One region of the Thalassospira sp. CA1 genome, then DNA from elsewhere that is predicted to be linked to it. Evidence: riboswitches for the same ligand, from Rfam matches in the RefSeq annotation. Region 1 holds a riboswitch; each other region holds the start of a gene.
The links. A riboswitch is a leader RNA that binds a small molecule or an ion and turns the genes downstream of it on or off. The one in region 1 is predicted to bind cobalamin.
Positions count from the first base shown of each region.

Region 2: another riboswitch for cobalamin. It lies ahead of cobU (bifunctional adenosylcobinamide kinase/adenosylcobinamide-phosphate guanylyltransferase); the one in region 1 lies ahead of AC5Q5A_RS07875 (ABC transporter substrate-binding protein).
Region 3: another riboswitch for cobalamin. It lies ahead of AC5Q5A_RS05435 (DUF4198 domain-containing protein); the one in region 1 lies ahead of AC5Q5A_RS07875 (ABC transporter substrate-binding protein).
Region 4: another riboswitch for cobalamin. It lies ahead of AC5Q5A_RS02625 (methylmalonyl-CoA mutase family protein); the one in region 1 lies ahead of AC5Q5A_RS07875 (ABC transporter substrate-binding protein).

Region 1 is NZ_JBZCIA010000003.1:226,946-232,389, reverse strand. It holds gene AC5Q5A_RS07885 (AraC family transcriptional regulator) at 1-282, shown strand, start outside; gene AC5Q5A_RS07880 (OpgD/OpgG family glucan biosynthesis protein) at 285-1,886, opposite strand; cobalamin riboswitch at 2,059-2,261, shown strand; gene AC5Q5A_RS07875 (ABC transporter substrate-binding protein) at 2,488-3,513, shown strand; gene AC5Q5A_RS07870 (FecCD family ABC transporter permease) at 3,554-4,630, shown strand; gene AC5Q5A_RS07865 (ABC transporter ATP-binding protein) at 4,627-5,427, shown strand.
Region 2 is NZ_JBZCIA010000001.1:29,885-35,328, forward strand. It holds gene cobN (cobaltochelatase subunit CobN) at 1-1,583, opposite strand, end outside; gene cobW (cobalamin biosynthesis protein CobW) at 1,683-2,723, opposite strand; gene cobU (bifunctional adenosylcobinamide kinase/adenosylcobinamide-phosphate guanylyltransferase) at 2,758-3,297, opposite strand; cobalamin riboswitch at 3,356-3,546, opposite strand; gene AC5Q5A_RS00155 (hypothetical protein) at 4,098-4,736, shown strand; gene AC5Q5A_RS00160 (histidine phosphatase family protein) at 4,757-5,368, opposite strand; gene cobS (adenosylcobinamide-GDP ribazoletransferase) at 5,399-5,444, opposite strand, start outside.
Region 3 is NZ_JBZCIA010000002.1:290,943-296,386, reverse strand. It holds gene AC5Q5A_RS05445 (NikL family nickel/cobalt ECF transporter subunit) at 1-569, opposite strand, end outside; gene cbiM (cobalt transporter CbiM) at 562-1,239, opposite strand; gene AC5Q5A_RS05435 (DUF4198 domain-containing protein) at 1,256-2,053, opposite strand; cobalamin riboswitch at 2,224-2,420, opposite strand; gene AC5Q5A_RS05430 (DUF924 family protein) at 2,571-3,113, shown strand; gene AC5Q5A_RS05425 (glycosyl transferase family protein) at 3,173-4,237, opposite strand; gene yaaA (peroxide stress protein YaaA) at 4,262-5,038, opposite strand; gene AC5Q5A_RS05415 (peptidylprolyl isomerase) at 5,233-5,444, shown strand, end outside.
Region 4 is NZ_JBZCIA010000001.1:567,727-573,170, reverse strand. It holds gene phhA (phenylalanine 4-monooxygenase) at 1-602, shown strand, start outside; gene AC5Q5A_RS02630 (response regulator) at 661-1,083, opposite strand; cobalamin riboswitch at 1,370-1,548, shown strand; gene AC5Q5A_RS02625 (methylmalonyl-CoA mutase family protein) at 1,686-3,734, shown strand; gene scpA (methylmalonyl-CoA mutase) at 3,737-5,444, shown strand, end outside.

The DNA.
Region 1 (5,444 bases):
CGCGCCAATATGAGCACGTCTTCATTCCATCACCACTTCAAGCAGGTGACAGCCATGAGCCCGCTTCAGTACCAAAAGCGGCTCCGCCTGACCACAGCGCGTCAGATCATGCTGGCCGAAATGAAGGATGCCGCATCGGCGGCCTACGCGGTCGGGTATGAAAGCGCGTCACAGTTCAGCCGTGAATATGCCCGGATGTTTGGCGCACCGCCAATCCGCGATGTGATGTCGATCCTTGGGCAGGGCGGGGCCAGCCAGTCTGCCGATATGGCCCCGCATTAACCCTAACCCTGTTGCTGATTACCCAGTGCCGGCAAATGCTGGAACATCCAGGTTTCACTTAAGGGGCCGTCACCGCGTTTCAGATACATGCGCAGGTCAACCGGATCATTGCCCGCCGCCTTAAGGTCAAAGGCCGCCCGCCAGATGCGGGTATCCATGATCGGTTCGATCTTGGTGCGGACAATCTCCCCGCGCGAGGATGTCACAACCACTTCGGGGAATTCACCGTATGCAAGCGTTCCCAGAACCTCACCCTCGAACTCGACCGAAAACTTGATTTCGTCCTTGGGTCGGTTGGTGCCTGGCTCCCCGCCGCGGCCCATGCGGGTTGCGGTGGCGGTTGCCAGTTCCTTGACCGGGAACGGGTTATGGGCCTGCCAGTAAAGCCGGTATTTGAATTGATAAGAATTGCCAGCCTTGGCCGGGCCATTCGGGACCCAGAAGGCGGCAATGTTATCGTGGATTTCATCGTCGGTCGGGATTTCGATCAACTGAACCGCGCCGTCATTCCACTGGCCCTGCGGTTCGACCCACAGGCTGGGGCGGCGGTGATAACGCACACCATCCAGATAGTTTTTCACATCGCGATCGCGCTGCATCAGACCGAAACCACGCGGGTTGTTGTCACCAAAGGCCGATGCGCGGATGGTTTCAGGGTTGTTCAGCTGTCGCCAGATGCGTTCGCCGCCACCGGTCCAAAGCTCCAGCCCATCGCTGTCATGCACTTCGGGGCGCCAGTCAAAGCGGAACGATTTGTTCTGTTCGGAATACCAGAACATGCTGGTTAGCGGTGCGATGCCAAGCCGTTCGATGTCACGGCGCAAAAACAGATGTTTTTCGACATCCATCGTGACGCCTTCGCCGCGATAAAGCAGGAATTTATAAGCACCCGTGATGCTGGGGCCATCCAGCAGGGCATAGACCGTCACCGGATCTTCGGGGTTTTTGGCCGGTTCGATAAAGAATTGACGGAAATCGGGGAATTCTTCGGGAACCGAGGTCGCCGTATTGACCGCAATGCCACGTGCCGACAAGCCATACTGGCCTTCATCGCCAATGGCGCGGAAGTACGATGCGCCAAGAAACGCCGCCCAGTCCTGGGTTTTCCAGTCATCGCGCGCCTGATTTTCATGCAGGCGGAAACCGGCAAAGCCGCTATTGGCGGGCAGCTGGCGGGCAATGCTGTCTTCGGGCATGTCAAAGTAATCGGGCTTATAGATCACTTCGCGTGCCTGTCCGTTTTCCAGAAGATACATATGCACCGGTTTGGCGAAATACATACCCAGATGGAAAAAGGTCAGCGGATAGGTGCCCGATCCGTCGGAAAACGGCGAATGGTCGCGTTTGTAATGCAGCTTGCCATGGGTGTCGTAATCAATCTTGCCGACAATTTCCGGGTTTGGCGCAACGGGCGGCTCGTAGGCCGATGCGGCCATGGATTTGGCGCGTGCAATCAGATCGGCAAAATCAAACGGCTGTGCCGAACCCAGATCAAGGCCGTCGACATCTGCCAAAGCATGCTGATAGATCGACATTCCCGGCAGGATAAGACCGGCTGCCGCGATGGATTTCAAAAAGCGTCTGCGTTCAACAGAAGTCGTCATGTTCATCACATTCCTGTGGTTTGAGGTGTCGGGAAAGCATACCCGGCAGTGTGGAGGTAATCGGGATGAAACATGGCAAATTCAAGGTCGTATCAATTGCGTTTTATGCATGGAGCCTTGGCGTTAATGCCGCTGGTGGTCTGCCAATTTCCTTGACCGTGTTTTTGGTTTAATCTAACCGTGACGTGTCGGTATCCGAATATCGGATAAAGGGAATTCGAGATGGGCCGAATATTGGCTCATTAACCGAAGCTGCCCCCGCAACTGTAGGCGGCGAGCATTTTTCTGACCAATGCCACTGGGATCAACCTGGGAAGGCCAGGGAAAATGTGTTGACCCGTAAGCCAGGAGACCTGCCGACACGAAGACGACGGACCGGGCGGGGTGCCCCGGAGAATGTCGGTACGTGTCTTGGCCCAACAGTTTAGCCCAGGTTTTCTAAGCTTTAAGGCCGGCATCTTCCGCCATCTCCTGACACTTTTGCCAGTCCATTGACAGTAGCAAAAGTGATGTTATGTTATAACATAACATTTGACGATGTGTTGAAACTGGATCATCCAAAACGGTCCCGGATCAGCCCATCAGCAAGAGGGAACTAAAAGTGATCAATCACGATAAACGTGTACTGGCGGTCGGGGTGTTTGCCGCTGGTCTTATTTCATCTGTTTCATTTGCGTCCGCAACCGAATATCCGCTCAGTATCGAGAATTGCGGCACTGTGTTGCAATTTGATGCGGCCCCCGATCGCGTGGTGTCGCTGGGCCAAAGCACGACCGAAATTCTTTATTCGTTGGGCCTGGCCGACAAGGTCAAGGGTACGGGGGTCTGGTTCGGTCCGGTGATGGATGAATTCAAGGATGTGAATGCATCTGTGCCGCGTCTGGCCGACAATGATCCGGGGTTCGAAACCGTTGTCGCGCAAAAGCCGCAACTGGTTGCCACCCAGTATCAGTGGCATGTCGGGCCCAAGGGCACCGTCGGCACCACCGAGCAGTTCAACGAATTGTCCATTCCGGTCTACACCGCACCTGCTGATTGTGTGGGCAAGGACAATGCCGGTGGCGGTGACGGCGTTCGCCATGAAGGCTTCACCATGGATCTGATTTATCGCGAGATTTCCGATCTGGCGCAGATTTTTGATGTCGAAGATCGCGGCGAGGCGCTGATTGCCAGCCTGAAGGAACGTCAGGCGAACTCATTGGAACGTGTGACGGCAAGCGGCCATGACAATGTTTCCGCCGTCTTCTGGTTTTCCAGCCCGGAAATCAACAGTGATCCCTATGTGGCCGGCAAAAACGGTGCGGCGGGCTATATCGCCGGTAAACTTGGTGTTCGCAACATCATCGACAGCAATGAAGAATGGCCGACCGTTGGCTGGGAAACCATTGCGCGCGCCGACCCTGATATCATCGTGATTGGCAAGATGGGCCGTCGGCGTTTTCCGGCTGATGACTGGCAAGTCAAGGTGGATTTCCTGAAAACCGATCCGGTCGTAAGTCAGATGAAGGCGGTGCGCAATGGCAATATCGTGGTGATGGACGCCCAGTCGATGGATCCGACCATCCGCCTGATCAATGGTATTGAAACACTTGCCGAAGCCGTCGAACGACTGAGCGCTTCGAACTGACCTGCACTGCCAAAGGCACCTGATATGCCCGGAGAATTCAATGTTTGAAACAACGCCAGTGCAGCAGCCGGTTCAGCCACCTCGGCAATCGCTGGCGGGGCGGGCATATCTTGTGCGGGCCGGTGTCAGTCTTGGCGCCCTGGTTTTGCTTGTTGGCGTCATCGCGATGGCGGCAGCCAAGGGGGAAACGCACATTCCCCTTGGCACCGTGTTTCAGACCATTGCCAATCATCTTTGGCAGGCGGGCTATGACGTTGATCCGATTGATGCCGGGATCATCTGGAATTACCGAATATCGCGCGCCATGGTGGCGGCGGCCTGCGGGGCGTCCCTTGCGCTATCGGGCGCAGTGTTGCAGGCGCTTTTGCGCAATAGTCTCGCGGATCCTTACTTGCTGGGCATATCGGCCGGGGCATCGACCGGTGCGGTCAGTGTCGCCATTCTGGGGTTTGGCGCGGGCATGGTTTCCCTGTCGCTTGGCGCCTTTGTCGGCGCGCTGGTGGCGTTCGGGTTTGTTGCGCTTTTGGCCATTCCGGCCGGACGCGGGGCAGGTGCGATCATTCTGGCCGGGGTTGCCGGATCGCAACTGTTTAACGCGTTGACGTCCTTCATCGTGACCAAGGCCGCCACGGCGGACGAGGCACGCGGGGTGATGTTCTGGTTGCTTGGAAATCTAAGTGGCGTGCGTTGGCCCGATGTCTATCTTGCCCTGCCGGTTGCCGTTATCGGCTTGTTGGTTTGCCTTTGGTATTCGCGGGCGCTGGATGCCTTTACCTTTGGCGTGGAATCGGCAGCGTCCCTTGGTGTGCCTGTGCGCCGGGTTTATGTGGTGTTGATTGCCATTGCTGCCTCGATGACCGCGGTGATGGTCAGTATTGTCGGATCCATCGGCTTTGTCGGGCTGGTCATTCCCCATGCCGCGCGGTTCTTTGTCGGGACACGGCATGGCTTTCTGTTACCGGCCTCCGCCCTGATCGGGGCGGTGTTCCTTGTCGCGGCTGATATTGTATCGCGCATCATTCTTGATGGTCAGGTCCTGCCCATCGGGGTGATCACGGCCCTGATCGGTGCACCGGCCTTTGCGATCATCCTGTGTCATGGGCGGGTGTTGCGATGAGCCTTGAATTACGCAATGTCGGCTGGAATGCCGGATTCAAAAAGATCATCAGCGACGTGTCGCTTCGGGTGACACGTGGCGAGTTTTTGGGAGTCATCGGGCCAAACGGATCTGGCAAAACCAGTATGATGTCGGTGCTTGGTGGCATTCGTGCCCCGTCGACCGGGCAGGCATTGCTGGGGGACCAACCGATGAAGAAAATCGGTCGGCGCAACCTTGCCCGTCATATCGGCTTTGTCGAACAACAGGCCGACACCATCGACCGCATTACCGTGCGCGATGCCGTCGCGCTTGGTCGAACGCCGTACCTTAGTTTGCTGTCACCATGGTCAGGGCACGACGACGCCATCGTGTGCGAAGCCCTTGCCAGTGTTGAAATGGGACCGTTCGCGGATCGGATGTGGCATACGCTTTCGGGCGGTGAAAAGCAGCGCGTTCACATCGCCCGTGCCTTGGCCCAGCAGCCGGACTTCCTGTTGCTTGATGAGCCGACCAACCATCTTGATATCCATCATCAACTGGGCCTGCTGGAACTGGTGCGCGCACTGCCGGTCACCGTGGTGGCCGCCCTCCATGATCTAAACCATGCGGCGATGTTTTGTGACCGGATTGCGATGATGGATGGTGGCAAGCTGATCGCGCTTGGCACGCCCGAACAGATTTTGACATCGCAAAACCTGCGCGATGTTTTTGGGGTTGCCGCCGATATCGAAATTGATGATCAGGGCCGCTGTCACATCCGCTATCACGCCGGGAACCAGAAATCTTTGGCCATAAAAAAAGACCGGGTTGCGTAACCCGGTCCTTTGCTTTC
Region 2 (5,444 bases), on a different contig from region 1:
CTTTCAAGCGGATCAATGTTATAGCCGCGCGCAGGCTGCAACCCGACCACCACATTGCCAAGCGGTAAGATCGAAAGCGCAAAGGCATCCTGATCGGCCAGATAAAACGGATCATTTGTCGGATCGCCCCAGGCCTCAAACACCTGACCCCGGATGGTTTTCGGCAGGCCATCAAACGCCTTTCGGTAGTCCGTGCGAGACAAGGTCACGCGAATTTCGCGGTTGGCAAGCGATTTGAAATCGTTGGTCGGCCCGGCCTTGATCGCAGCAATCAGGGCGTCGCCATCTTTCGGCAGATCATTCACCCTGTATCCTTCGCCCTGCATGGCGCGGAGTGTTTCGATCATGCCGGCTGGCGTATCAAGCCCGACGCCGTTGCCAAGACGCGCATCCTTGTTGGGATAGTTTGCCATGACCATCGCCACCTTGCGCGCGCTGGTGTCAGTTCTGCGCAACCGCACCCAATTGGCGGCAAGTTTGGCCGTAAAGGCCACGCGATCACGCACCGGGATGTATTTCACCAGATCAATCTGGGTCAGGTCATCCTTGCCAGCCGATCCCTTGAACGATACCGCGCGTGAAAGGATACGGCCATCAACCTCGGGAAGCGCCACATTCATCGCAATATCGCGCGCGGCCAGACCATTCACACCCTCACGCCAGGCTTCTTCGCCACCACCAGACAGCACCACCTGAAATACCGGGACATCCACCGCGTCAAACGGACCATTTTTTCGTTCTGAACCCGGAACAGATATCGCAAAGCCGGTGGTATTCAGGATCAAATCCGCACTGGTTTCTCCCAACCAGTCATCGACCAACGCTGCAGCCAACGGATCCTTAAGGCTGGCAACAAAAATCGGCAATGGATTCAGACCATTGGCACAAAGTTCCTCAACCAGCGCGTCAATAACGTCGAGGTTGGCCGCCTGAACCAGAGACCGATAGAAGATGATCGGCGTAACCGGTTGATTCTCAATCCAGTTAACCCGGATTTCATCAAGGCTTGCCTGCGCCTTGCCGGGCCAATAGCCCCCGGCCTTGACCAGCGGGGCCGCCGGTGACCAGCTCCAGTTAACGCTTGAATTTAACTTTTCGTATATAAGGCGAAGTAAATTCTCGGAATTTTGCGGTCCGCCTTCGATCAGGTAACGCCAGATATTCTGATATTCGCGCCCCTTGACGGTCGAAAGCGTCAAAAGCTCCGCATCGGGTTGATCATCACCTGGCAACAGGACCAATGGAATGTCCTTGGCACGCGCAAGCGCAACCAACTTTTCGATGCCATAATCCCAATAACCGCGCCCGCCCAGAATGCGCACGATGATGAATTTGGCGTCGGAAAGTACATCGTCGATATAAAGATCGACCGACATGTTGTGGCCAAGCTGCAGCAAACTTGCCAGACGCAGTGACGGGGTTTCATCGCCAAATGCATCTACCAGCCGCGCTTGCGCCCCGGCAAGGCAAGCGAGCTCAGACTCGGCCGCAGACAGGATCACCACATCGCCTGGTTGCTGTCCAAGGTCAACGGCCTCACTGCCATCTGTCACCATTCCGGGCTGGGCTGCCAATAGATGCATCGCGCGATCCGTATCCTTGTGCGTTTGGTCTTCAAAAAGTTTGAAACCGGATGATTTTTAGCATCCGGTTTCAGGTGAGCTTTATCAGGTTAAATTGGATCAGGCGGCCTTGATGGCGGCCTCGATCGCAACGCGATCCAGACCATGCAGGCCAATCACCACCAGTTCGGACCGACGGGTTTCACCATCCGCCCACGGACGGTCGAAATAGCGCTGAAAACGTTCACCAACACCCTGAACCACATGGCGCATCGGTTTGCCCGGCACGTCCAGGAAACCCTTGATGCGCAGCACGTCAAATTGACGCACGACATCAATCAGGCGCTTTTCAAGGTTGGCCGGATCACTAATCGCATCAAGCGAGACAACAAAGCTGTCGAAATCATCATGGTCATGTTCGTGACCATCGTCATGATGGCTTGGACGACTATCAAGGTCATCCTCGGCGGCAGCCCCCAGACCAAGCAGGATGGTATTTTCAACCCGAGAATGTTCGGTCGCGATAATCTTGACCGACGGCTTTTTCAGCTCTGCGCGGATATCGGCTTCGACCTTGCTGCGTTCAGCATCGGTCAAAAGGTCCGTCTTGTTCAGAACCACCATATCCGCACAGTGGAGCTGTTCTTCAAACAGTTCTTCAAGCGGGCTTTCATGATCAAGATTTTCGTCTGCTTCGCGTTGCGCCTGCACCGCATGATGGTCATGGGCAAACAGCCCATCACGCAGGGCAGCGCCATCAAGAACCGCCACAACACCATCAACGGTCACACGCGACCGGACTTCGGGCCAGTTAAACGCCTTTACCAACGGTTTTGGCAGGGCAAGGCCAGATGTTTCGATAACGATATGATCTGGTGGCGTGTCACGATCAATCAGGCCCTGGATGGTTGGCAGGAAGTCATCGGCCACGGTGCAGCAGATACAACCATTTGCCAGTTCAACAACATCATCCTCTTCGCAGCCTTCAATGCCACAGCCATTGATGATACCGCGATCAACACCCAGATCGCCAAATTCATTGATGATCAGCGCAATGCGTTTACCATTGGCGTTTTCCAGCATGTTGCGGATCATGGTTGTCTTGCCAGCGCCCAGAAAGCCGGTAATGACGGTTGCCGGGATTTTGCCTAATTGTGCCATTTATGAAATCCTTAAAATTCAATTCTTTATGTTACTATTTAACCTGCATCGGAATGCCGGCCACCACAAGGGTGACCTTGTCTGCAATCTCAGCAATGCGTTGATGCAGGCGTCCGGCGTGATCGCGAAAGGCACGCGCCATCGCATTTTCAGGCACGATGCCAAAGCCAACCTCGTTTGAGACAAAAAGCACCGGCACAACAAGTGTTGGCAGCAGGTCACAAAGAGCCCCGATCTCGGCATCAATGTCGCGATCTTCAAGCATCAGATTGGTCAGCCACAAGGTCAGACAATCAACCAGAACCGGCTTGCCGCCTGTGACATTACAGGTCTGCAGCGCCGAACAAAGTTCGAGCGGCTCTTCCAATGTCTGCCAAAGATCACCGCGTGATTGTTTGTGAAGATCAATTCGGTTGGCCATTTCGTCATCCCAGGCACGCCCGGTTGCGATATATGTGCCACCACCCGCCTGATTGATGATGTTTTCAGCAAACCGGCTTTTGCCGGATCGCGCCCCGCCAAGGATTAGATGCGTCCCGCCAAATGGGCCGTCAGGGGGTAAAGTCTGGGTCATCCCGTTTCTTCCTCGCCATGGCCTCCCACCGAGGCCCGATTGCGTCGTCACCTTCCTTCGAATAGTGACACCTTCGGCAGGTTTCCTGGCTGCGGGCATGAAAGCGATCCGCCTTCCCGGTTTCCCGGTGGCTGGTCTGGCGCGTTGGCACCGACCCGGATCTCCCAACCCGATACAGTTGCGGGGGCAGCATCGGCCTTGCACCGATTTCCCATCACCGAACGATGCGCCGAACCTAGCAGGTTTGCCAAAAATGCCAAAGGTCATTCTCGGCACTTAACCCTTCGTTACCACCCCACCCTAATCGGAAGGTCAGTATTTGTAAGAATTGTCTGCTTGAGAGGTCATACCATTTCAGCCAACATCAAGCCGTTGCGCTGGAACTAGGGTCAGGACCTATTAATTTGGTTTGAATGGCAGACGTTATATTTGCGAAATCCAAGGAAAAGACCGCCGGGCGGGTTAGTATCCCGCACAAGGGATTTGACGCTGGAGTTTGCAAATATAACGTCTGTCCTTCGGATTAATCGGATTTGCACGGGCTACTTTGTCGTAAAACCTTGAAAGATAAATATCTTCTTGCAGTTTTACTCCGCGTATCCGCACAAATCTGTTTAACCATTCAAACCAAATTAATAGGTCCTGACCCTAAAGACGGAACAATCCGCAATCTGGCGAAAACCCGGGATATAGACACATCACCCGGCTGGCTGCAGGAAATACTGCACCGAAACTCTTGGGGTAATCTGGATTTTTCAAGACCAATGGCAATACGTTCTCACCTATCCAAAATCCGACAAATGAACGCGCCAACCTGGACCACATCGTCTCGTAAGGACATGTGGCTGGGATTGCTGGACCGTCTGAACAGTTCTGATCGGTCATTTCAGGATTTTCTTGAACAGCACGCAACCGATGGCGAGATCACTCTGGCACGCCGCCATGTGCGTGACATCTTTGCCGAGGATGCCTCAAAGGGTGTAATCGCAACCATCATCTGGTCCCATGAACGCGGCATTCGCGTCAATGCGCTGTCGCTGCTTGTGCGCGATATGCCGACCTTGGTGACCCTGATGTCGATCTCGGATTTCGGACAGGACGAGTTGAACGAGCTGCTTTCCCAGCCCGGCATTTCTGTTCCGACTGCCAGCAAGATGTTGTCTGCCTGCGGCAAGACTTATTGCGGAATGCCGGCTGCCATCATTGATGACACCATCATCCAGGTAATTGAAAACGCATCCTTTGCCGGTGATTTCCCGAATGTTGCCAAATTGCGCAGCAAATCGCGCAGCCGTCCGGTACCCTATTATCAGGCCTATCTGCGCGATGTTTTCGACATCTGCGAAAAGCATGATCTGAACCCGGATATGGTTGACCGCTATCTGGCAGAACATGCCCTTGATGACATGGCATCCGATATCGAGCTGGCCTCTGCCTGACGGAACACCCCTTAAGCTCCTTAGAAGCGCTGATTGACAGCGGTCACGCGCCAGCCCGGTTCGTCGACACCGTCGATATATTCAAGCGTGGTCAGCCCCAACGTGTCGATATGAAATGCCAATGCGGTTTCAAGGGACAAACCCAGTGCATTGGCCATTATGGCGCGCACCGTTCCGCCATGAACGACGGCGACAATATCCTTGCCCGCCCAATCCGCACTCAACCGACCCAAAACCGGACCAACACGGGCAACCACATCGGCAAAGCTTTCACCCTTTGGGGGGTGTTGGCGGGCAAAGTCGGTCCAGAACCGTGTTGTTTCCCCCTTGGGCAAATCATTCCAGTTCTGCAATTCCCAATCACCAAAATGCTGTTCGGCAAAGCCGCTTTCAGCCTGCGGCACTACGTCTTTATCCATGAAGGCCTGCAGACTACGGGCCGTATCATGCGTACGTGACAGATGGCTGGTCACCCAGACGGCATCACCCGGCAGTTGCCCGGCAAGGGCAGCCAGTGCCTTTTCATCGGAAAGGTCGGCAGGCATGTCACTTTGGCCATAGACCAAGCGTTTCGGATTTTGGACGGGGGCGTGACGCACCAGCCACCAGCGGGTTATTTTCAAACTGCTCACGGCATTCCTTCTTGTTGCTGTGCTGGTTGATCAAAGGGCGGCAATAAACGCGATACCGACAAACAGTTCGGTCACG
Region 3 (5,444 bases), on a different contig from region 1:
CGTCGCGCAGCGATGTAATAAATGGTCCCGAAGGCACCGAATATATAGCCAATGCCGCCCAGAATCGATTGAAGATCATTCTTTTCCTTGTAGGCGGTGAGTTCGCGCCTGAGCGGACGCAATTCGTCACGAACGATGGTCGCAATGATTTCTTCCTGTGCGCGGGTAATTGCAGGACCAGCGTTTGACCCTGCCCCCGATGCTGTCGGCGCCTTTGACGATGCTGTTTGTACAGCCCCATCAACATCCGTCAGGTCCGCAATGGCAAAGGTTGCCTCTGCAACGTGCCCTGCCCCGAGATCGGCACGAAAACGCAGATCAACCTGCTGGCTTGGTGTGTAGACAAAGAAACCATCACCGTCGGTGGTAACTTCATCAATCTTGTTGCCATCAAGATCAAAGATCTCAACAAGCGTGTTTTCGGCCATGACACCGTTGGAGAAACCGATTTCACCTTCGATGTTCGAACCACTTGGAAACAGGGATGCGATAACCTTGTGCGCCTGTGCAGGTGCTGCGCCAACCACAAGCATGCCAAGCGCAAAGACCAGCATGAGTGATCTAGCCATTGGAAACCTCGCCCGCCTGCTTTGCACGTAAGGATGCTGCCGGCTGCATCTCAAAGCCCGACATCTGATCGGCGGCCTGCAACAAGGCCGGTTTGACCTTGGCGATCAGATACACTGATGCCGCTGAAACCAGTCCTTCGACCACCATGATCGGAATGTGGGCAAAGAAGACCAGCTTGGCCGCCGGGACAAACGCATCACCGCTGAGCGCAAGCGAAATCGCGACAAATACCGTTGTCAGCCCGATGGAAGATGCACCGGCACATCCGCCAAGGACGGCGGCTGTGACCGGGTTGCTGCGCGATACCATTCCCCGGAACAAAAGCCCCGCCAGCACAGCTGGAAAGGCGATATTGACCGTATTGACGCCAAGAACCGTCAGGCCGCCAAAGCCAAAGAAAACCGCCTGAAGCAAGAGACCGACAAAAAGTGCCGGAAACGCGGTCCAGCCAAGCACCAGCCCGGCAAGACCGCTCATGATCAGATGCACACTGGATGGTCCCACCGGCACATGAATAAGCGACGCAACAAAGAATGTTGCCGACAAAACCCCGGTTGCGGGAATTTTATCGATTGGCAGTTTCCGCAGACCAAGGCCAAGCCCGGCAACTGCAAGAATACCCCCACCAATCAAGACTTCCGGTGCCAGCGCACCATCAACAATATGCATCTGTTTTGTCCCTCGCCTATTTCACATCATAGGCGCGAACCCACAGGACTGCATCCTGTGAAAGTTCCTTGCCCTGAAATTCTTTATCAGGGCCGCTGCCAAGTGCTGCAAATCCCCAAAAACCTGCCTTGGGGACACCAAAAGTGAAATACCCGTTTTGATCGGAGATGGCCACAACCGCACCACCGGGCATTGGCGATGCCGTTGGCCCTTTGGGTGTGTTACTGGCCATATCGGGTTCTGCGGCCATGTATTCGATTTCGACTTCAACACCGGCCACAGGTTGGCCTTCCCCTAACACTCGGCCGGTAAAGGTCGAACCGGCAATGATGTTGGTTGGTCGATTAAACGGCAGGATTTCGGTTTTTAGACCTTGCGGTTCCATCCAGTCGGTCGGAATTTCATTGCGGTTCACATAGGACTTCGTGATCTGCTGGATGAAGATATCTTCGCTTTCTTCATAATACGGCGCGGGGACCACCACCATGACGTAATCACCGCTGCGGCGCAGAGTCAAAGTTGCGTCAAAGGCCGCTGCCGAGTTGGCAATTCCGGTGAAAGTAATCGGCGAAAGCGTTGATTTCAGATCAAGTTTCTCACCGCGGTTAACCGCATAAAATTCAAGCGGCTCGGCCATATCCATGACATGACCGTTTTCAAACGGGTGCCAGAAAATCAGCTTAACCGGCTGATCCCCGGCCTTGGTCACGTTCACGTCCGGCGTATAGGCCAATTGAAAATGCGCATGCGCCGGCATGGCCGCCGACAGCACGCAGGCGCTTGCAATTGCAAGCCTGCCAAGGGTCTTAAACATATAATCGTCTCTTTCTCAAACGATGCACGCAGGCCAAAGGCCCAACGCACAGGGTCAGGATAAAGAACGATAGGATGGCTGGAAGCAAGATTGCGGATCTTCAAAAGACCGTTTGTACCCCTGCAACCTGACGCTCACCCCGGCGTCCAACAGTTTCATACCGGGCAATCGGCACCCGGCAGTCAAAGGCAGGTCTCCTGGCTCACGGTTTAAACAGCAATGCGCCTTCCCGGTTTGCACCAGTGGCATAAGCAATGCTCTGAACGCTTACAGTTGCGGGGGCAGCCGTGGCTTTGTCATGCATGACGCACCACGTTCCCTTTTAAGTTGGTCCAATCGGATCAACACCAAAGACAATGTCATAATCCACGCAGGACGGATTGCTGTCAACTCCTTGCCCCATGGTCCATGACAATCTTTTTGCGGATGGCTTGACGCGCCTTAAACCGGGCGCGAAGATCACCCGCAATTTTGCCGACGGGCCGCAAAAGCCTGCAATCAGATGGGTGGAAACATTATGAAACCTGAAACGGTTCTTGTTTTCTGGTTCAAGGAACTCGAAGAAAAACAGTGGTTTATCAAGGATGAAGCCCTGGATCGCCATATCGCGGAACGCTTTGCCGATTTTCATGCCGCCGCCACGGCCGGGGAGCTTTTTAACTGGCGCAAAACCGCCCACGGACGGCTTGCCGAGATCATCGTTCTTGATCAGTTTTCCCGCAATATGTACCGCGATCAGCCACAGTCCTTTGCATCGGATCCAATGGCATTGGTGCTGGCGCAGGAAGCTGTTTCCTTGAGGCTGGATCGCAAACTGGTCACCCCGCAGGAACAAGCATTCCTGTATATGCCCTACATGCACTCAGAATCAGAAATCATTCATGAAGTGGCGGTTGACCTGTTTTCACAGCCCGGCCTTGAGCACAATTACGAGTTCGAGCTGAAACACAAAAAGATCATTGACCGGTTTGGCCGCTATCCACATCGGAACGAAATACTGGGCCGCGCATCGACGCCAGAGGAAGTGGCGTTTCTCAAAGAGCCCGGATCATCGTTCTGAGCATTAAAAAAGGGACGGTTTCCCGTCCCTTTTATTCGATCGCACTTAGGCGCAGAACATCAGCCAACATCACGGTCGCGATTATCCCACCAGCCTTGAACAAGGCTTTCTGCCTCATCCATGTAATCCGCCTTGCCAGCAAGGAAGGCTGCCATGGCGGCACTCCCCTTGATCTTGGCTTCGGCGGGAATATCTTCCACCTCGCCACGCCAGACTGCCAGGAAGTGCTTTAGCGACACAGGGCTTTGATCTTCGCCATCCTTTTCGGTTTTTGACAGCAATGCGGGCCAGCGAACATCATTGAGCTCACCATTATCAAGCATGCGCAGATCGACATGCTTATAGGGTGTTCTTTCGGCTTCGCCGCCACCGCCCTTGATCACACCGATGCGTGGAAGTTCCAAAAGCTTGCCGGTTTCACGATGGACATCAAGAAACGCCGGATGAAACACACCAAGGAAGGCTGCACGCGCATGCAACGGATTAAGCAAACGCAGTAACGTATTGACCGGACTGCGCAACCCAAGAAGCGGACGCAATCCAATCAGCTCCTGCAGCTTGGGATGCATGTGACGCAGCGGCAGATATGCAAAACCCTTCGATGCGATATCAGAACGCGCTTCTTCTGCAGACATGGCAATCGGAAGCTTAAGCGCCTTGATGGCAACTTCTGTGCTGATCCCGTTGACCAGATGCGAGTTATAGCCATGCATCAGCACCGGAACATTATTCTGCGACAGCAAAAGCGCCGACAGCACAAACCAGGGCAGACCACGGGTCCGACCGGCCGCATAGGATGGCCAATCCAGCGCAGGACGCATAAGCGCGTCATCTTTGCTGTCTTCATCCGGTTCAAGGCGCGCGGCCTTGCGCACAGCTTCGATCATGCCGGCCAGTTCTTCGGGCGTCTCAGCACGGTAGCGCAGCATCAAAAGGAATGCGCCAAGCTGGATCGGTTCGACCTCGTCGCGCAGGATCATCGAGAACGCATCAAATGCCTCCTCGCGTGTCAGACTGCGCGAACGACCCGGCCCACGGAAGAACGTGCGCAGATAGCCAGAAAACGGATGCGCCTCTGGTAAGACATTCTCATCCTCGAGCTGTTCAAGATGCTCGTCGGTCATATGGTTTCACCGGAATAGTTGGTGTTACTGATCGTGAATACGCGTGAAGACCCACTCTGTCTCGGTCGAGAGGTCATCCTGATAGCGATAGCCATCAACATTAAACTTCTTGAGCTCTTGCGGGTCTTCGAGCCGATTGTCAATCATATAGCGTGCCATCATGCCACGCGCACGCTTTGCCGAGAAGCCGACAACCTTGGCCGTACCGCCCTTCACTTCCTTAAACACAGGCGTAATTACCGGGCCATCAAGGACCTTGGTCTTGATCGATTTGAAATACTCGTTCGAGGCGAGATTGATCAGGCTTCGATCCTTGTGACCTTTTGTAATCGCGTTGATTTCTTTTGAAAGCTTATCATCCCAGAACGCGTAAAGGTCCTTGCCCCGCGGGTTGGAAAGGCGCGTTCCCATTTCAAGACGATATGGCTGCATCAAATCGCGCGGCTTCAGAAGGCCATAAAGGCCCGAGAGCATCCGAAAATGATCTTCTGCCCAGTCGATGTCTTCGGCCTTCATGGTATCGGCATCAAGGCCGACATAGGTATCACCGCGGAATGCAAAGATCGCCGGTTTGGCGTTGGTGCTATTAAACGGACGCGAAAAATGCTGAAAACGCTGATAGTTCAGATCGGCAAGGTTTTCGCTGATGCCCATGAGCTTCATCAGATCGCTGCGGCTTTTTTTGCGCGCGACATCAACAAGTTGTTCGGTGTCGTCCAGAAATGCGGGTTGAGAAACAGACATTTCCGGGACGTCTGTTTCGAAATCCAGCTTTTTGGCCGGGGACACAACAGCAAGCATCAATCTGCCTCTTCTCTTTCATCTCGGTTCGATTTGTCGTAACAAGCCACAAGGCATGGGCAATGTCTAGGGTCCAACCCTATGTACAGGAGTATACGGCTGTACATGGATTTGGACCCTTAGCGTTATCCATAAACTTCTAATCTTGCAGAAAATCCGTCGGTTGCAAGTTTTGACGGATGAAAGGACCCATTATGAGTGAACAAGTTCGCGCGTCGCACATTCTTCTGATGTATGCCGGTTCGGCACGTTCGACCGCCACCCGCACCAAAGACGAAGCCCTGACCGAAATCAACGCGCTTAAAGACCAGATCGCAAACGGTTCCGATTTCGCAGAACTGGCAAAAGCCAACTCCGATTGCCCGTCCGGCCAGCAGGGCGGCGACCTTGGCTTCTTCGGCCGTGG
Region 4 (5,444 bases), on a different contig from region 1:
ATCTTGCCAATCGGCGGTTCCCGGTCACGGTCTGGCTGCGCAAGCCCGAGGAAATGGATTATCTGGTCGAACCCGACATCTTCCATGACTTTTTTGGTCATGTGCCGATGCTGTATGACCCGACCTTTGCCGACTATCTGGCGGCCTATGGCGCCAAGGGCCCAGAGGCCATTGCGATGGGCGGCCTGAAACAGCTGGCGCGGATGTATTGGTATATGGTCGAGTTTGGCCTGATCATGACCCCACATGGCTTGCGCGCCTATGGTGCGGGCATGTTGTCATCGCAAACCGAAACCATCTATTCGGTTACCGATCCCACGCCAAACCGGGTGGCGTTCGAGCTTGAACGTGTCATGGGCACGGATTATGCGATTGATGATTTCCAGAAAACCTATTTCGTTCTGGAAAGTTACGATCAGCTGTTTGACGCGATGAATGTGCCGCTGGCCCCGATCTATGATCGGCTCGCCAAGAAGCCTGCGATTGATCCGGCGACCACCTTGCCGACAGACCGGCTTTATCATGTGCATGGGGCTACAGACAGCATCATTTCCCTGGGGGAGGAGACGCACAGGCCCCACAGACAACAACGCCCTGCATAAGGCAGGGCGTGGCGATCCGTTCAGGATTGATCAAGGCAGAGCCGGTCTGCCAGCACTGCTAGCAGGCACTGATGGAATGACCCAGCACCCGATTGAGTTGCTCAAGCACCACTTTCGGGCTGGCGTCCTTGCTGATGAAATCGGCCGCCCCAAGCGCATCGGCTTGTGCGCGGGTGTCGGCATCATAATGGGCCGAGAAGAAGAAAACCGGCACGTTTTGGCTGTTTGGATAGCGGCGGCGAATTTCGCAGAACGCTTCAAAGCCGCTCATACCCGGCATTTCAATATCAAGGATGATGGCACGGGGATAAAGCCCGTCCAGCTGATCAATCAGATCATCGGCACAATCAAAACCGGCCACGTCATATCCTGCCCGACGCAACACTGTTTCAAGGGCTGCCTTGGCGCTGGGACTGTCGTCGGCGAACGCAACCAGTCCATCAGGACAAAATTGCGACGGCATGGCGCTGAGCGCGTTCATGGATGGCGATACTCCGAGTTTTGGGACAAGTCCAAACTGACAGACGAAAATGTCAAATTGGTTAAACCCGCCAAATTTTTGCCACGCAATGTTCCGGCTTCACCCCGATCTCGCACCCGTGCCGCGAAAGTATAAGGCCGCAATGATCGGAACCATGTGACGCCCAAACGATAAACACACGGGCAAAATCCCAATGTTTCCGCCAACATAACGTTACGGAAACCTGATTTGTCGGGGTCGATATCCGTCTAAATAGGTATTTCCATGCCTATTTACGGAATTATGGACAGGTGCTATAAACCGCCATGTCGCGAATGTGACCGGAAAATAGGATCGGGAATCCGGTGCGGCCGTGCCTTAGCGCACTTTGGCCAAGCCCGGAACTGCCCCCGCAACTGTAAGCGTAACGGCCTTTTTGCAGGCTTTCTCGCGAGTCAGAATACCGATGGTGTTTTCTTGGCATGAAATGGGCCGGGCGGGGTGTACCGGGTACTGGGAATCCGTAGTAGAATAGAATTTGGCAGAGTTCCGTTCCCCAACGCCATATGGAGGCCCCATATGGAGTCGCATCAAGGACGGGACACACCAAGCCGGGAGAAACCATGTCCGACCCGCTAAAGCTCGCATCCGAATTTCCATCTGCTGATTATGCAAGTTGGCGCAAGCTTGCCGAAGAGGCCCTTAAAGGGGCACCGTTCGAAAAGAAGCTTGTCACCAATACGCTTGACGGGTTTTCCGTTCAGCCGATCTATACAAATGATGATCAGGATGACGCGACCCGGCTGATTCACGAAGTTCTTAATGCCACGGTCGAGCCGCGCGAAACCGTCACCGGCTGGGATATCCGCCAGCTTCATACCCATCCCGATCCCAAGGCCACCAATGCCGCGATCCTTGAGGACCTTGAAAATGGTGCGACCTCAATCACGCTAAAACTTGATGCCGCCGCCCGTGCCGGGCGCGAAATCAGTTCTGCCGAGGTGGGCGTTGACGGGATTGCCATTCATTGTCTGGCCGATCTTGATGCCGCGCTTGAGGATGTGTACACCAACCTCGCCACCGTCGGGCTGGATGCCGGGGCGGCAGGTGTTCCGGCGGCAGCACTTCTGGCAGCCCATATCGCAAATACCGATGGTGCCGACGAAGCCGCACCGGCCTTTAATATTGATCCGATTGGCACGCTGGCATCCACCGGCACCCTGCCCTGCGGCGCACAGGACGCGGTTGATCATGCGGCAAGCGTTGCTGTTGAGCTGATTGACCTTTTCCCGCTGGCGACCGCGATTTCAGTGAATGGCGCACCTTATTACAATGCCGGTGCCACCGATGGTCAGGAACTGGCCTGTTTGCTGGCAAGCGGGGTGACTTATTTGCGCGCCCTGACCGATGCCGGAATGGCAGTTGATCAGGCCGCGGGTGCGATGGTGTTTAACGTTGCCATCGGCACGGACTTCTTTGCCGGGATCGCCAAGCTGCGTGCGCTTCGCATGATGTGGAGCCGCGTTCTTTCGGCATCCGGTGCCGAGGATGCGACGATTACGATCAATGCGGTTTCAGCCGAAATGGCCCTGACCAAGGTTGATCCGTGGGTCAATATGCTGCGCACCACGGTGACAAGCTTTGCCGCCGGTCTGGGTGGTGCGGATAGCGTCACCTGCCTGCCTTATGATCATCTGATTGGCGTGCCCGATGGCTTTGCGCGACGCATTGCGCGCAACACCCAGCTGATCTTGCAGGAAGAAAGCAACGTGCACCGGGTCATCGATCCGGCGGGTGGTTCGTGGTTTATTGAAAACCTGACCAAGGAACTGGCGAAGGCCGCCTGGTCCAAGTTCCAGTCGCTTGAGAAATCGGGTGGTATTCTAAGTGCCCTTGCCAATGGCAGCCTGAAGACCGAGATCGAGACCGTCTGGAATGCGCGCGAAAAACGCCTGTCGACCCGTCGCGATCCGCTGACCGGTGTGTCGGAATTCCCCAACATCACAGAAGCCAAAGTAACCTGTGAAAAGCCGGACCTTGAGGCGATCGTTGCAGATGCCAAGGACCGCCAGACCAAGTTTGATGGCACGGTCGGCAACAGCCTTAATGCCATGATTGAGGCCGCCCGCGCCGGTGCTACCATCGGGCACATGTTTACCGATCTTTATGGCACCAGTGCCGCGGCCCGTATCGGTGCCCTGCCTGCCCATCGACTTGCCGAACGTTACGAGGCACTTCGCAAACGTTCAGATGCGCACAAGGCAAAGACCGGATCCTTCCCGCAGGTGTTCCTGGCCAATCTTGGCAAGGTCGCCCAGCACACGGCACGTGCGAGTTTTGCGCGTAACTTCTTTGAAGCCGGCGGGATCGAGGCGATCACCAATAACGGCTTTGCCACTGCGGATGATGTTGCAACCGCCTTTGGCGAAAGCGGGGCGAAAATCGCCATCATTTGCGGATCAGACCCGCAATATGCCGACATGGCTGCCGACGTTGCCAAGGCACTGAAATCCAAAGGGGCCAGCATGGTTTATCTTGCTGGCCAGCCGGGCGATGCGAGGCCTGCTTACGAAGCAGCCGGCATTAACGAGTTTGTCTTTGTCGGGGCCGATGTCCTTGCCATTTGCGGTGCCGCACTTGATCACCTTCTTGGCAAACAGGGGGAGAAATAACCATGACCCGCATTCCTGATTTCTCCGACCTTCCGCTGTTTGATGGCGCATCCGCAGGTGCAAAGGACCCGTTTGAAAGCACGCCCTGGACCACGCCAGAAGGCATTGATGTCAAATCATCCTATGGCCCCAAGGATCTGGACGGGATTGATCACCTCAATACCATGCCGGGCATGCCGCCATTTTTGCGTGGCCCCTATCCGACCATGTATGTGCAGCGCCCCTGGACGATCCGCCAATATGCCGGTTTCTCGACCGCCGAGGAATCCAACGCGTTTTATCGCCGTAACCTTGCCGCCGGGCAAAAGGGGCTTTCGATTGCCTTCGATCTGGCAACCCACCGTGGCTATGACAGTGATCATCCGCGCGTCGCAGGCGACGTTGGCATGGCCGGTGTGGCGATTGACAGCATCTATGACATGCGCACCCTTTTTGATGGCATCCCGCTTGATGAGATGTCGGTTTCCATGACCATGAATGGTGCGGTTCTGCCGGTGATGGCGCTTTATATTGCGGCCGCCGAAGAACAGGGCGTTGCGCACGAACAGCTTTCGGGCACCATTCAGAACGACATTCTGAAAGAGTTCATGGTGCGCAACACCTATATCTATCCGCCAAAGCCCTCGATGCGGATCATTTCGGACATCTTTGCCTTTACCTCGCAAAACATGCCGAAATTCAACTCGATCTCGATTTCCGGCTATCACATGCAGGAAGCCGGTGCGACGGCTGATCTTGAGCTCGCCTATACGCTGGCTGATGGCATCGAATATGCCCGTGCCGGTCAGGCGGCGGGCCTTCCGATTGATAAATTCGCGCCGCGTCTGTCGTTCTTCTGGGCGATTGGCATGAACTTCTTCATGGAAATCGCCAAAATGCGCGCGGCCCGCATGATCTGGGCCAAGCTGATCAAACAGTTCGATCCGCAAAACCCCAAATCGCTGTCGCTGCGCACGCACAGCCAGACGTCGGGCTGGTCATTGACCGCCCAAGACGTGTTTAACAACGTCATCCGCACCTGTGTTGAGGCGATGGCCTCCACCCAAGGCCACACCCAGTCGCTTCATACCAATGCACTGGACGAGGCATTGGCCCTGCCGACTGATTTCTCGGCCCGGATTGCACGTAACACCCAGCTGTTCCTGCAACAGGAAAGTGGCACCACCAACGTTATCGATCCGTGGGGTGGTTCATACTATGTCGAACGCCTGACCCGCGATCTGGCGGAAAAGGCATGGGCGCATATCGCCGAGGTCGAAGAACAAGGCGGCATGGCCAAGGCGATTGAAGCCGGCATTCCGAAAATGCGCATCGAAGAAGCCGCGGCCCGCACGCAGGCCCGCATCGATAGCGGCCGTCAGACTTTGGTGGGTGTGAACAAATATCGCGTCACCGATGATCGCCCGGTCGATGTGCTTCAGGTCGATAACGCCGAAGTCCGTCGTCAGCAGATCGCGAAACTTGAACGCCTGCGCGCGGAGCGTGACAACGCAGCTGTTGAAAGTGCGCTGACCGCACTGACCAATGCCGCCGATGGTGGCAATGGCAACCTGCTTGAACTCGCTGTCGAGGCGGCGCGTGCCAAATGCACGGTTGGCGAGATTTCCGATGCGCTTGAAAAGGTCTATGGCCGTCATCAGGCGGTGATCCGGTCGATTTCCGGCGTTTATAAAACTGAAGTCGGCGCTGATAACGAGGCGCTGGCCAAGG